DNA from 2 places in the Bacillus sp. EA-CB0995 genome. Region 2 is predicted to be linked to the other one. Evidence: riboswitches for the same ligand, from Rfam matches in the RefSeq annotation. Region 2 holds a riboswitch; the other holds the start of a gene.

Evidence for each region. A riboswitch is a leader RNA that binds a small molecule or an ion and turns the genes downstream of it on or off. The one in region 2 is predicted to bind FMN.
Region 1: another riboswitch for FMN. It lies ahead of ribD (bifunctional diaminohydroxyphosphoribosylaminopyrimidine deaminase/5-amino-6-(5-phosphoribosylamino)uracil reductase RibD); the one in region 2 lies ahead of ACEWFJ_RS17265 (ECF transporter S component).

What each region holds. Positions count from the first base shown of each region.
Region 1 is NZ_CP169269.1:1,530,661-1,535,440, reverse strand. It holds gene ACEWFJ_RS08075 (DUF4352 domain-containing protein) at 79-537, opposite strand; gene ACEWFJ_RS08070 (DUF2552 family protein) at 878-1,120, opposite strand; gene ACEWFJ_RS08065 (CDGSH iron-sulfur domain-containing protein) at 1,264-1,467, shown strand; gene crcB (fluoride efflux transporter CrcB) at 1,501-1,854, opposite strand; gene crcB (fluoride efflux transporter CrcB) at 1,793-2,257, opposite strand; FMN riboswitch at 2,425-2,568, shown strand; gene ribD (bifunctional diaminohydroxyphosphoribosylaminopyrimidine deaminase/5-amino-6-(5-phosphoribosylamino)uracil reductase RibD) at 2,870-3,982, shown strand; partial or broken gene ribE (riboflavin synthase) at 3,963-4,493, shown strand; gene ACEWFJ_RS08040 (bifunctional 3,4-dihydroxy-2-butanone-4-phosphate synthase/GTP cyclohydrolase II) at 4,620-4,780, shown strand, end outside.
Region 2 is NZ_CP169269.1:3,334,758-3,345,243, forward strand. It holds partial or broken gene ACEWFJ_RS17235 (metallophosphoesterase) at 1-151, opposite strand, end outside; partial or broken gene ACEWFJ_RS17240 (LysM peptidoglycan-binding domain-containing protein) at 303-793, opposite strand; gene ACEWFJ_RS17245 (lysostaphin resistance A-like protein) at 768-1,379, opposite strand; partial or broken gene ACEWFJ_RS17250 (RecQ family ATP-dependent DNA helicase) at 1,379-2,903, opposite strand; gene ACEWFJ_RS17255 (YpbB family protein) at 2,893-3,954, opposite strand; gene ACEWFJ_RS17260 (ferredoxin) at 4,188-4,436, shown strand; gene ACEWFJ_RS17265 (ECF transporter S component) at 4,740-5,318, opposite strand; FMN riboswitch at 5,485-5,621, opposite strand; gene ACEWFJ_RS17270 (hypothetical protein) at 5,985-6,668, shown strand; gene ACEWFJ_RS17275 (peptidoglycan DD-metalloendopeptidase family protein) at 6,701-7,315, opposite strand; gene ACEWFJ_RS17280 (cob(I)yrinic acid a,c-diamide adenosyltransferase) at 7,401-7,982, opposite strand; partial or broken gene ACEWFJ_RS17285 (ATP-binding protein) at 8,100-9,829, opposite strand; gene resD (DNA-binding response regulator ResD) at 9,862-10,486, opposite strand, start outside.

The DNA.
Region 1 (4,780 bases), 1.8 Mb from region 2:
TTTTGTTTCGCTACTTTTGGGCAGTGAGAGCTTTCCATCAGTGAAGAATAAAAAACTCACACTGATGGAAGTTCCATTTTATTTTAGCGAAAGAACAATCGGTTCATCTTTAGCAAAATCAGGAGCAAACAACAATTCAGATTCCACCTCTTCTTTAGGCATTTCAAATATAATGCTCGTTTGCAATGAATCGTATGATTTTAGCCTTCTATCATGCAATGTACTTGGATTCCTTTTCGTTTGAACGGCCCCGTATATTTTTCCAGTCATTGAAATAACATTAAACTGAGCAGGTTTAACAACAATACTTTTGTTTCTATTGTTTTCTAAAGAAAAGTTTATAACAAGAAGTGTGTGGTTTTGTTTCGCAGTCCACACATCATAATGCGCTACACGGCTTATATTTTTAATATCAAATTCGATTTGATCGGCGGATAAAACCCCTTTGACACTTGATTTATTAACCTGTTCCTCTCTATTACATCCGGCAATACAAAAACACATGATGATACTTATTATACTCAATCGTTTCCGCAACAACTTCCACCTTCTTTTGCTGTTTCTATCGATTGTATGATGTACACATTGTACGTTTTTATACATATGAAATACAGTGAAACTTCCATCAGTAGGGGCTTCATCCCCCACTGATGGTTAGTTGAACCAATCGAGCTTTTACGGGCAGTTATCCCCCACCTATCTTCTTCGCTCTTCTCTGAATCTTGAGGTGAAGGTATTACTGCCCACGAATAGCGGGATAAAACCTGTGAAATTATACAAAAAGGCTAATTCATCCCTTAATGAATTAGCCTTTTTCCTATCTCAACCAACAACAGAAGTCTTATTATATCAAGTACCTACTAATAGCAAGCTTATGTTACGCCAATACGTCTGTAACTTGATCCATATTTTCAGAAATCCATTTTACCGCTTCATCAAGTGATAGGAACTCTGTTGTTTGAAATGTGACTTCATCTTGTAATAACCATACATCCTTCACTTCTTGCTGCACACCAGCAATCGACCAATGAAGTAAGCTGTATGGATGATTATCGTTTAAAAACGATACCCACGTTCGCTCTTTTGCAATGTTTTGTAATGTACGTAATTGTTTGTTCATGTTTATATTCACCTTAATATCTTTTCAGTATATAACTTATTATATCATTTCTATTTTCTCACAAAAAGCATTGTTTCTAAACATTGTCAAGTAATTCTAGTAAGTATATGATAGACATAAGCGTTTGGTAAGGAGGTGTAACAATGGAGAAAGTACAAATTAAAGTAAATAATAATGGTTCGTTCCGTATTACAGGGGATGTGGAACTAATCGATGCTGAAGGGAATGTATTTCCAGCTAAACCGGCATTTTCTCTATGCCGTTGTGGATTATCCCAAAATATGCCGTATTGCGATGGTTCACATAAAGGAAAATTTGAATCTGTTGTACGTGCACCAAAAGAATAAAAAACACGCGCACAAGAAAATGTGCGCGTATTTTTACATGCTCCCAATATAAAATCCAACAAAAGCACTGCCAATACCTATTCCATAACTTATAACAAAATATAGTAATGCCTTTTTCCCTTCTCGTGTATGTATAAGTTGTATCATTTCTAGTTGATATGTTGAAAACGTCGTAAATGCTCCCATAAATCCTGTACCACATAACAATATCCACATTTTAGCTACTTCAGCACCATTTAACATACCAAGTAAAAATGAGCCGATTATATTTATAAAAAATGTTCCATATGGAAAAGCATTTCCGTACTTTTCTTTCGCTACAGTACTAATAAAAAAACGTGTAATTGCACCGAAGAAGCCCCCGATACTGACAAGTAGAATACTCATATGTTTCCTTCTTCCTCAACCTGCGTTCATACAGCATATTCCCAGCATAAAATCCACTAAAAGCTAAAAGTAATCCCCCTATCATACTTGCGCCCACATATAAAAATGCCATTGTGAATGCTTCATGCTGTAGTAGCTTCAGTGTTTCCACACTAAACGTTGAAAATGTTGTAAACGCACCAATTATTCCTGTACCAACAGCACTTATCATAAGCGGTGAAACTTGTTTCATCCGAAAAACAGACATCGTTAAGAATGCTAATAAAAAGCTACCACTCATATTGATTAACCATGTTGCTAATGGAAAACCAGCAGAAGATGTTGGTTCAAGCAATTGGCCTACTCCATAGCGAGCCAAAGCTCCAATAATACCGCCTATTCCTACAGCAATATATTTTTTCATACTCTCACCTCGTTTTAAACACGATATAAAACCTTTGCTACACTAGTATAGCAAATTAATCCTGCCGCTAATGCAGCTTTAGCTTCTCCTTTATTTTCATGCAATTCTTCACATTTAAATATTTTTTTATGGCCTTTTTTCTTTTCTGTGCTATAATGTGAGCAAACAGCATTCTTCGGGGTCGGGTGAAATTCCCAACCGGCGGTGATGAAGTTCACACTTCTAAGTCCGTGACCCGCTTTCAAGTTGAAAACGGTGGATCTAGTGAGAATCTAGAACCGACAGTATAGTCTGGATGGGAGAAGGATATGTTTTCTAGTACGTATAATAGGATACAACGTTTATTTCAGCATGTGCATTTGTATTGTTTATTTTTAAACATACACTTGTTTTCTTTCGTATACCATTTGGTTCGCTGCTGAAATAACGGGATAACACTAGCATGTGAAAAAATCGATATTTGCTAGGCTTCTTTTCTACGCAAACATATCAATAATTGCTAGGTTTCTTAAGCATACTCTCGTATCCTTCTTATATTTCTAGAAACATCGTCTCTCTCACCCCAAGGATTATGTCCTTGGGGTTTTTTGATTTTTTAAGAGAGGTGAGTTTATGACAGATCAAGAATATATGGCACTTGCTTTGCAATTAGCAAAAAATACAGCTGGTCAAACAAGTCCTAATCCAATGGTCGGTGCTGTTGTTGTAAAAGATGGAAATATCATTGGAGTAGGAGCTCATTTACGAGCTGGAACTGAACACGCTGAAGTTCACGCTCTACACATGGCGGGTGAAAACGCCCATGGTGCAACAGTATATGTAACGTTAGAACCATGCAGTCATCATGGAAGAACCCCACCTTGCTGTGATTTACTTATAAAAAAGAACGTAAGCCGAGTAGTCATTGCAGTGCTCGATAGTAATCCGCTTGTTTCAGGTCAAGGTGTCAAGCGTTTACAAGAGGCTGGAATTGACGTAACAATTGGTGTACTCGAAAAGGAAGCAAAAGAATTAAATCGTTACTTTTTTCACTACATGAAAACAAAGCGTCCATTTGTAACCTTAAAAACAGCAATGAGTCTAGATGGAAAAATCGCTACTCGTACAGGAGAAAGTAAATGGATTACAGGTGAAGCATCGCGGGCTGATGTACATCGTTATCGTCATACACACGATGCCATTCTTGTTGGTGTAAATACAATAATTGCTGATAATCCGCATTTAACAACGCGCCTTGTAAATGGCGGAAAAAATCCGATTCGCATCGTACTTGATACGCATTTACGAACTCCACTTTCATCCCATGTGATTACAGATGGAGAGGTGCCAACATGGATTGTTGTTGGAAATAGCGTTTCAAAAGAAAAAATTGCAAAATTTCAATCTGATATGGTGTCCGTATTGCAAATGAAGACAAGTAACATTGAAATAAGTGAAATGCTTGATCTTCTTGGAGAAAAAAATATTCTTTCTCTCTTTGTCGAAGGCGGACAAACTATTCATGCGAGTTTCTTAGAAGCGAAATGCTTTCAGGAACTGATTACGTATATTAGTCCAAAACTAATTGGTGGTAAAGATGCTCCAACATGGTTTGGCGGAAATGGTTTCACAAAACTGCAAGATGCACTTACCTTGCACATTCAATCGATGGAACAAATCAGCGATGACATAAAAGTCGTTGCCACACCAAGAAAAGAGGTGCCTTATGTTCACAGGAATTGTTGAGGAACTTGGAACAATTGCTAACATGCAACAAACCGGCGAAGCAATGCAACTTACAATTTCCGCACAAACTATTTTGTCGGATGTAAACTTAGGCGACAGCATTGCTGTAAACGGGATATGTTTAACTGTCACTTCTTTTACAACACACTCTTTTACCGTTGATGTTATGCCGGAGACGATGCGAGCAACTTCGCTGCAAACTCTTAGCCGCGGTTCAGAGGTAAATTTAGAGCAAGCCATGGGTGCAAATGGTCGCTTTGGTGGACATTTCGTTACAGGGCACATTGACGGTATTGGAACAATTATTGATAAAAAACGGAGCTATAATGCCGTATATTACAAAATACAATTACCCAATGAACTACTTCGTTATTGTTTACAAAAAGGATCCGTTGCCATTGATGGTACGAGTCTTACGATTTTTGGTGTTGATGAATCTTCCATCACAATCTCCCTCATTCCACACACATTAAGTCAGTCAGTAATCGGGAAGAAAACTGCCGGCGATATCGTGAATATTGAGTGCGATATGATTGGAAAATATATTGAACGTTTTATTACGCAGGCAGCACCTAAAAAAGCTCGCTTACAGAAAGCTTTTTACAAGACAACGGATTCCTATAAGGGAGGAAATGAAATGTTTCATCGTATTGAAGAAGCGCTAGAAGATTTAAAGCAAGGAAAAGTTGTCATCGTATGTGATGATGAACATAGAGAAAACGAAGGGGATTTTATTGCCTTAGGTGAGTACATTACACCGGAAACAATCAATTTCATGATTACACACGGGCGCGGTCT
Region 2 (10,486 bases):
AAAAAATTCGTACTTCTCCAAAACTAATTGGAAACTCCGCAAACGATACGGTGTGTTCTAACAATGTATCACGCATCGCTTCTCTATACATCATAACAAAGCAAACAATCACAACGCATAATATGAAACAACCTAGTAATCCCCATGTCATACACTTTCCTCATCTTTCCTCTTACCAAAATCTAACCACATAATAACACATCACCCCAGCAAGTGAAGAAAAACCCTCTACTTCTGTAGAAGGTTTTTCTTCATCTCGTCATTCGCGGGCAGTAAGGTCTCCCGCTGACGGAAGGTTCACTTTATTTTTTCGGTTCTGGTTCTGACTTCTTCGGAATTTTTAACACTTGCCCTGGTTCTAAGTCTTCTGCTACTTCATTATATTTCTTTATAATCGCTATCCCATCTTCATTCGGAAAATATTTCTTTGCAATATCTTCGAGCGTTTCTCCCTCTTGCACTGTATGAAACTGAAATGTCTCTGATGGTGATGACTTTGATTCATTATCGGTTTTCTTTTTTGAATCAAAAAAATAACTTCAAATGCACTTTTTTCAGAATTGGCACTCGATTCCGCCGCTTGCTTCCCCTCCATGTAACGCTCTGTATACCATAAAATACTTATTGGAAGAAGAATAAATAATAATGTTAAAATCCGAACAAAAAAGTGCTTTATTTTAAATTTTGATTTTTTCTTGTCTTTATGGACTTCACTACGAGGCGGTAAACCCTCTCCTTCTTTTTCCGTTGACTCTTTCATGTTCTCTTCAAACTCTGTTGTCTGCTTCGCCATATCGGTCACCACCATCTTCCGTTTGCTTTCTTAATTGCAATCCCATTATGAAATCGACTAAAAAATGCGCAAAAATCGTGATCAGTAAATTACCAGTCCATTGAAATACAAAACCAAATACACTACTAATCATCAATACAAAACAAAATAAAAACGGCTTAGTAATATAACGAATATGTAAAACTGCAAATACAACACTCGCAAAAATTAAGCCAAAATACGTTTGTATCACGCCACGAAATAAAAACTCTTCTGCTATTCCAATTAAAAGGGTAACAGCGAACACGCGGAAAACAGACATTCCTTGAAACATACGATCATTAATCCCGCCATCATCAAACCACGATTCAGGAAAAAAATGCATCGCAATATAATCAAATAAAACAATCACACAAGCTACTCCGCCACCTATTAGAAAAATAGATGAAAAATCCCATTTCCACAAAGCTAGAAATGCGTCCATACTCGGAAATAATATATACGCTAACAAGATTCCAATACATATAATGATCGCTTGCGTAATATATAAATTAAGTCGGATTTCTTTTAGACTCATGTCTTCAATACTTGTCCTGCGTATATCCATCATTCCTCCATTCTGAATCCGAAGAGCAATTGTAACTCTGTTTCCCAATTATAGTCGAAAACAGGTTGCCTTGCTTGTCTTTTTTTATAATCTTCTATATGAATCCCGCAATAGTCACAGCAATTTTCCGGCTGCGTTTCCTTTACATATCCAAACTGGGAAAGAATTGCTTCTCTTTTACAATCCGTTCGTCGCATCCATTCTTTCATCGTTTCTAGTTGACCGTATTTATTATAAAGCCGAGTTTTCACTTCTGCAATTAACTTCCGCTCCGCTTCATCTGACAAGGATTCAATCATCAATTCTCTACGTTGTATGATTTTCATCTTTTCAAAATGATACCGAATAAATCGCCAATGTTGTTCACTCAATCCTGCTGTATTGTAGCAAATTTCTTCTACACCTTCTAACGGTAATACTTGGGCTTGAAACATTGTTTCTCGTAATAAAGAAAATAAAAAGCGTATTTGTTGTTCATTTGGTAATTCTTCTTCAATAATGGAGATTGGCAACTCATGATCAAGGGGACTACATAACAAAATGGCAATGCTTGGCTCTCCATCTCTACCTGCCCGTCCAATCTCTTGCAAATAAGACTCTATATTTGTCGGATAATGAAAATGAATAATATAGCGTGTGTTTTGCTTATTTACTCCCATACCAAATGCACTTGTACACACAACGAGCTGGAGTTGATCATTCATAAATTGTTGCTGAATTAACATCCGTTCTTCATGTTCCATTCCACCATGATAATGCGCAACATCTTCAATCCCTTCACTTCTTAAATACGCTGCAAGACGTTCAGTCCAAGCTCTACTCGAACAATAAATAATGCCAGGACTTTGTAAATATTTCACATGAGATAACAGCACTTCTTTTTCTCTTGAATGGTTTGTACAAATTCTACTTTCATAGCAATATTAGGGCGATCAATTGAATATAAATGCTGCCTCACATCTTTCAAATTTAAACTTTCAATAATATCTTGTAATACTTCTTTCGTAGCAGTAGCTGTTAAAGCAAGAACCTTAGGATAGCCCATCGATGCAATAACTTGATCTAGCTTTTTATAATCTGTTCGAAAATCATATCCCCATTGAGAAATACAATGTGCTTCGTCCACAACAAATAAAGAGATATGAATTTTCCTTAATTCTTTTAGCAACACATCTGATTGCAGCATTTCAGGAGACACGAATACAAATTTATAGGAATGCAACCGCCGCATAGCTTCTTTTTTCTCTGCCATTGTTCGAAAGCTGTTAAAAGCAATAACTTGATTTTTCACAATGTATTTTAACTGTGTAACTTGATCTTCCATTAATGACAATAGCGGTGAAACAATGAGTACCGTTCCATCTTGTATAAATCCTGGAAGCTGATAACAGAGCGATTTCCCCCTCCAGTTGGCAGCATCGCTACAACAGAATTTCCATTTAATAAGTCTGCAATAACTTCCTTTTGTCCTGGCCGAAATGTCCGGTACCCAAACCACTGATATAAAATATCTTCAAGCTTCATGTAATCCCCCTACTCGCGCTAATACAAGACGAATTTCAAAATAGGAAACATGCTCTCCAGCAGCTTGTTTCAAGACTCGCAGCTTCCGCGTTTGTAACTTCTCAATCATTTTCTGTATTTGTTTCATTTTTTCTTTTTCTACAAATTGCTCCACCTGAAATTCTTTTTCACGCAATGCAATTTCTACAATATGGTCCTCAATTGTCGCCACTTTTAATTTTCTTATCCTAGCAATTTCCTCCATAGTTCGTCCTTGCTTCCATAGTTGATATGTTTTTTGTGTTGATATACTAAATAAATCTGCTTTTTCATTCGGATACGCAATAATTTGTGCCAATAACGGAAAATTCTGCTGATGACTTTGTACATGTTGAATGATGAAATGAGTCGTTCCCCAAAATAAAAGATATACTCGAAACGCATCTTGTTTCATCATATTTCCAAGTTGATCTGTTGTATAACCAATACGATGGTATCCTGTTAGACGATATACGAAAATGGTTGCTTCTAGAGAGGTAACATACATTAATATTGAATTTATTTCTTTATATAACTGTTCCGCTAATTGTCCTCTTGAAACAGGAGAGTTCATAATAAATTGTTTTACCCACATCGTGATTTCTGTATCTTGCTGAATTGGAAGGAATTTCACATATTTTTGTTTCAAATTAGATACAGTTTGCACACTTAAGGATAACCTTTTCCAAAAGCGCTCTCCAAGTTCGCCGTATTGCAAACCGTGTAAATATTTCGGGAAAGAAAAGAATTTTTCCCATTCGTTTACTTGTTTCTCTCCCATTTCCGATAAAATGTAAGTATTTTCATGCACACATGTAATAAGTTGCTTGTTTAATAATGCTTCAATCTGTTTATCATAATCATGACGTCTTAAAGATTTATATACACTAAACAAAAAGGAAAGATGAAACATATTCCCATCTTGCAATGTTTGTGAAGAACGTTTCCCTTTTAAAAGGTGATAAATAGAAGAAACCGTTCGTTCACCTTTTAATTGTTTCAAACAGTATAGTACGGTATATTGTAGCTGCAACGCTTCTTCCACCCTTTCAGTCTACTTCTACTTTCATTGTAACAAAATGCATCTTATTTAGATATTTTTAAAATTTTATGTACAACTATAGAAATTAGTTGACACACTCAATTGATAAGAATTATCATTATAATTTTATATTGAAAAGTTTCACAAACCGTTTTACAATAAGGTTATAATTTTTCATCAGTGTTCTTATATACATATACATATTATTTAGGGGGTATACAAAAATGGCAAAATATACAATCGTTGACAAAGATACTTGCATTGCATGCGGAGCTTGCGGAGCAGCTGCACCGGATATTTATGATTACGATGATGAAGGCATTGCATTCGTAACACTTGACGATAACCAAGGTATCGTTGAAATTCCAGATGTATTAATCGATGATATGATGGATGCATTCGAAGGTTGCCCAACTGACTCTATTAAAGTGGCAGATGAAGCATTCGATGGTGACGCATTAAAATTTGAATAGTCTTATTGTTGACTTCAAAAAATACCCCTCAAATAATGAGGGGTATTTTTTTTGCACTTTATTTTCTTCTATGAAGCACAACTTTCACTAGTCACTCATCCTAAATTTAGTGGTCAGCCCCATCAAACAGACTCTTACTACTCCTTACGCGAGATAAAGTGAAACTTCCATCAGTGGTTTTTTCATCCCCCCACCTATCTCCTTCGAGTTCCTCACAATCTTGAAGCGGAGGGCTTACTGCCCGTTAATGCGGGATAAAAAAACATCAGTAGAAAAACTTCCACTGATGCAAAACCTTCTATATTATGCATTTTTCATTTTCGCAAATACCCATACTTTTAATCGAGAAAATAAAGGAACAAAAATAATTGTTACTATAATTCCTTTAATTATATTAAAAGGTAAAATTCCCGCTACAATTATTTGACGCATTGCATCGTTAGACATAGCAGGTTGACCTAAGAACCAAGTGTAAGCTGGAAAAATGATGAAATAATTTAATACACTCATAATTACTGTCATCATAATTGTTCCGAACATTAATCCTGTTGTTAAACTTTTTACTGTGCGATGTTTACGGAATAAAAGAGATGCCGGAAGAATAAAGAGACATCCAGCAACAAAATTCGCCACTTCTCCTACAGGTACGCCCGTTAAATCGCCTTGAATACCATAATACAGGACGTTTTTTATCCCTTCTACAATTACACCTGAAATTGGCCCAAAAGTAATGGCTGCAATTAATGCTGGGACATCACTAAAATCAATTTGCAAAAACGGCGGCAGCCCTGGAAGTGGAAAATCCAGCATCATTAATAAATACGCAATGCTGCTTAGCATCGCAACGCTCATCATTTGTACTACACTCTTCTGTTGTTTCATGTTTCTCTCTCCTTTTCCATCGATCATCTCATGGAAAGTGGAAAGGCTCTGCTATGCCTAAATATATTCCTGCATGAAAAAACCCTTCGCGTCCGAAACGCAAAGGGAGAAATTTTAGGCACATCAAACAAACGTTCAAACATTTATCTTTTTTGAACGCTCGAACCTCCATCTTCTCCCATCCAGACTGTACTGTCGGCTTTGGAATCGCACCAAATCCTGCCTTAACGGCTCGCGGGCTTAGAACAAAAATACACGTTCATCACCGCCGGTCGGGATTTTCACCCTGCCCCGAAGATAGACCGATATTCTATTTTCCTCATCATTATACAACAATTTTAAAACAATGTGAATGAAAATGCTTCTTTTTCACTCACATTGCGCAACACCTTCTTATACTTAGCAGTCCCCCACCTCAAGATGCAGAGAAAAGCGAAGAAGATAGGCCGGGGATAAAGAAAACTTCCACTGAGGGAAATTTTCTTTATCCAGTCACATCCTCATAATTGCATGCTATTCTAACAATAAGTAAATAATACGACAAAAAGGAACAAATTTTCGTGTTTGTTCTTTTTTGTCCACAATTCTCTAGCCATTTATACGTGAAAGTGATAAGATATGATATTGTTAAGAAAAACAGCATTTTCTTACAATGGAGGAAATGTCATGAGTAAAGAAAAGAAACAGCCTATTCGAGAAATTATGAAAAAAAATCTTCGCAAAGAATACTTTTATTTAAAAAAGGAATTGCTGTTCTATTGTCCTCTTGACTCAGGTAACTTTTCAAGAGATACATATTATGCTGCTTTTGATGAAGATGGCATTAGTGTATATCAATATGATAAAAATTCAGACAGTAAACTAAAACTTTGCGAACGACATCCATGGAAAAGCTGGAGAAAAGTCAAAATTGATCATTATTTAACAAAAACTCATTTTGTCTTTCAAGGAGAACGAAATTGGATTCTTTCTCTTTTTCATCAAGGAAAAAAGGCAGAAAAAATCATTCAAACTTATACATCCTTAGAAACAGAAATTGTTTCCAGATCATTTTTAAAAAAACTGCCTGGTTATCGATCTAATACAACATTGAATATGTATATTGGGAGTATTTGCTATACTGTACTTATTGCATTTTTATTAAAATTGATTCTCCCATCTCAAATTCAAATTGCTTTGTATTCGCTGTCTCTCGGCTGTATGCTGCTCGGTCTTCTTTGTTTCGCTATCGGTCTTATTGAACCTACTCTTGTCTTATTTAGAACAACAGAAAAAACACGAGCTAAAGTGTTTTATTATTATAGCTATTTAATAATCGCTGGATTTGCATGTATCTTTATTTTTTGGTAACAAACGAAAGAGCTAGTCTTCCTAGCTCTTTTTCAATTAATATGTAATTTTTGCGACGGATAAATAGTGTCTTTTTGCAAATAATTTTTCACTTTTAATTCTTCAACAGTTGTACCGAACTTCCTAGCAATACTGATCAATGTATCACCTTTTTGCACGACATATACAGAAGCGGATGCTACCGTATTAGGCTTTTCTTGAATCATTCGCAGCGGATTCACTGCATTTGTTTTCGCTATCGTCCAAGCCCCTTTATGAACTTCTAAATGTAAGTGAGCACCATTCGATTGTCCTGTATTCCCTACTTGACCAATTTTTTGCCCTTGTAAAACTACATCTCCTTCTTTCACAAGTCGTTTATTCATATGGGCATATACAGCTTCATAATCTTCATGTTTAATAAACACAACATGCCCGTAGCTATCAGAAAAATAAGATCTTGTTACAACACCATCTTGCATAGCTGCTATTGAAGTGCCGATCGGTGCAGCAATATCAATCCCAAAATGTTTTCCATTTCTCGTTCCAAAATAATCACTAATTCTCCCCTCTACCGGCCATGCCCACCGCTTTTCTTCAGCAGCACCTTCTGTTTGTGCTATAAAAAAGACACAAAAGAAAAGCAAAATGATTTTTAAAGCTTTCATTATAAATCCTCCGTTTTCTAAATAACAATCACACTTTCTCTATTTTGGTTGATTATAGCAAAAAGTATACAAAAAAAGAAAGAGCCTATTTCTCTTTCTTCTCCTCCTTATCTCGAAATACAATCGCGCTTCTTTCATATTCTATATCTTTCACATTCGAACGAGCATTCACAACTCTTGCAACTGCAAATAAATAATCCGATAAGCGATTTACATATTGCAAAACATATTCATTAATCTCATCTTGTTTCTTTAAAGCAACAATACAACGTTCTGCTCTTCGTGTAATAGTACGAGCAATGTGAATAATAGCCGCCCCTTGACTTCCTCCTGGTAAAATAAAGCGCTCAAGCGGCGGTGCTTCTTGTATATATACATCAATCCTTTCCTCTAGAAAAGTAATGATGTCTTCTGTTACTTTATACGGAATTTTCCTCTTCACAATCGCTAAATCCCCGCCACAATCAAACAACTCATGCTGAATTTTTTCAAGTTCTTGATAAATATCTTGAAACAATTCCCCCTCTAGCAATGTCATCGCATGTCCAATAAACGAATTCGCCTCATCAATTGTTCCATATGCCTCTACACGCAAATTGTCTTTATCTACGCGTCCTCCAATAAGACTTGTTTCTCCCTTATCTCCTGTTTTTGTATATAGCTTCATGTTTTCCCTCCTTATTTCTCTTTTTCATTCTTCTCTTATACTAACATTCCTTTTCTTTTTCAAAAAAAAGCTTATCAAAAAGATAAGCTTAAAAATTCGCATATAATTTCATCATACTTATGTTGGCAAATATACAGAGAATGTCGTCCCCTTATCTACTACACTCGACACTGTAATCTTACCATCATGTCCTCGCACAATATTTTTTGCAATCGCAAGTCCTAACCCTGTACCACCTGTTTTCCCGCGTGTACGAGCCTTATCCGCTTTATAAAAACGTTCAAATAAGAATGGAATATCATCTTCTGGAATACCAATCCCAGAATCTTCAACTTCGAATACAATTCCATTATTTTTCTCATCGATAATAAGTGATACTTTACCACCCGCATTTGTATGTCTTAAAGCATTATCAATTAAATTTGTTAACACTTGTTCCATACGATCCGGATCAAAAGAATGCTGCTCTATGGAAGTGCGAAAATCAACTGCTAGCTGCACTTCTTTTTCCTTTGCTATCCCTTGGAATTTTCGTGCAATCTTTTCAACAAATGGAACAATATCTACTTCTGATATATGTAATTCTACGTGACCGCTCTCCATTCGAGCTAAATCTAACAATTCATTCACAAGACGACCTAAGCGTACAGATTCATCATAGATAATTTGCACAAATTCATGCACTTCTTCTTTCGTTTGAACAATGTCATCTAAAATTGCTTCACTATATCCTTGCAGCATAACCATTGGTGTACGTAATTCATGCGATACGTTTGCAATAAAATCTTTACGCATTTTTTCAAGACGGCGTTCTTCCGTCATATCACGAAGTACCGCAACAGCACCGCGAATCTTCGTCTGATTGTACAGCGGTGTCATCAGTACAACATAATTACCTTTTTCTAAATTAACTTCTATAACTTGTTGCTGTTCACTTTCTACAACGAGATGAAACAGTTCAACAAGCTCCGATAGCAAACTCACACTTAACTCTATCTCTTTTTCTTCATACCATACTTGTAAGAAACGTTCTGCTGGCGGATTAATTACAACAACTTCTCCTTCTTGATTTAACGTAATAACACCATCAGCCATACTACTTAAAATACTAGAAAGCTGTTCTTTCTCTTGTTGCAGCGCATTAATATTAAACTTCAATTGTTTTCCCATTTGATTTAAAGCTGTTGCAAGTTCACCAATCTCATCTTGCGAAACCGCTGGTACCTTCGCATCAAATTTCCCGCGTGCTACTTCAAAAGCTACTTCGCGCATTTTACGAAGTGGGGCTGTAATTCGAGTTGATAAGAAAAAGGCAAAGAACGTTGTTAAAATAATCGCAATCCCCGCAGATAAAAAGATAAAATCCGTCGATTTTTCTATTCCTTGTTTTGGTACTTGTAACGATTGATATACAAAGACCGCACCATCTTTTGACGACTTTAACGGAACACCGACAATCATAATATCATTGTCAGGATTTTTCTTATTGTTTTCATCTGGGACGGTCTTAATTTTTTGTACCTTTTTACGTTCTGTAAATACCGCTTGTAACTCTTTGTCATTTTTCAAATCAGTTAGTGTTAGCGTTGCCAATCCTTGTTGTGCCGGAGAAGCAGATATTTCATTATTATCTTTCACAATAATAATACGCGAAAGGGGTCAGCGAATTTATATGCGATATGTTCTATCGTCTGCTCATCCGTCCCCTCTTCTATTAATTCAGAAACACTCGTTGCAACATTCGTAAGCCTTGTTTCTCCCATTGTTACATAATAATTATCAAAAAACTGCGAAAGTAAAATGGCAACAAAACCAAGCACGAAGGAAACAAGGAGCAGAATCGTCATCCATAATTTCCCTACTACACTTTTCCAAAGCATTAATCGTTCACAACCTCAAACTTGTAACCAACACCCCATACAGTTACAATCATTTTCGCTGCATCTGCTGACTTTTTACTTAACTTCTCACGCAGGCGCTTTACATGTGTATCAACTGTGCGTAAATCACCGAAAAATTCATACTGCCATACTTCTTTTAATAACTGCTCTCGGTCAAATACTTTATCAGGTGCCTTCGCTAAAAATAGTAATAATTCATATTCTTTTGGTGTTAAATTCACTTCTTCTCCATCAGCTGTAACACGATGTGCGTCATTATCAATTGTGAGATGAGGAAATACAATAACATCTTTTGTTGTCGTATCTTGCGTAAAGAATGTCGTTGTAACTGAGCGACGTAAAACAGCTTTTACACGTAGCACAACCTCGCGTGGGCTAAACGGTTTTACAATATAATCATCTGTACCAACTTCAAATCCTTGTACGCGATTCACTTCTTCTCCCTTTGCCGTTAGCATAATAATCGGTGTGGCTTTTTTCTCACGAATACCTTTACACACTTCAATGCCATCTTTTCCAGGCATCATAATATCTAAAAGAATTAGATCATAATCATTTTGCAACGCTTTTTCTAACGCCGTCTCACCGTTGTCAGCCTCATCA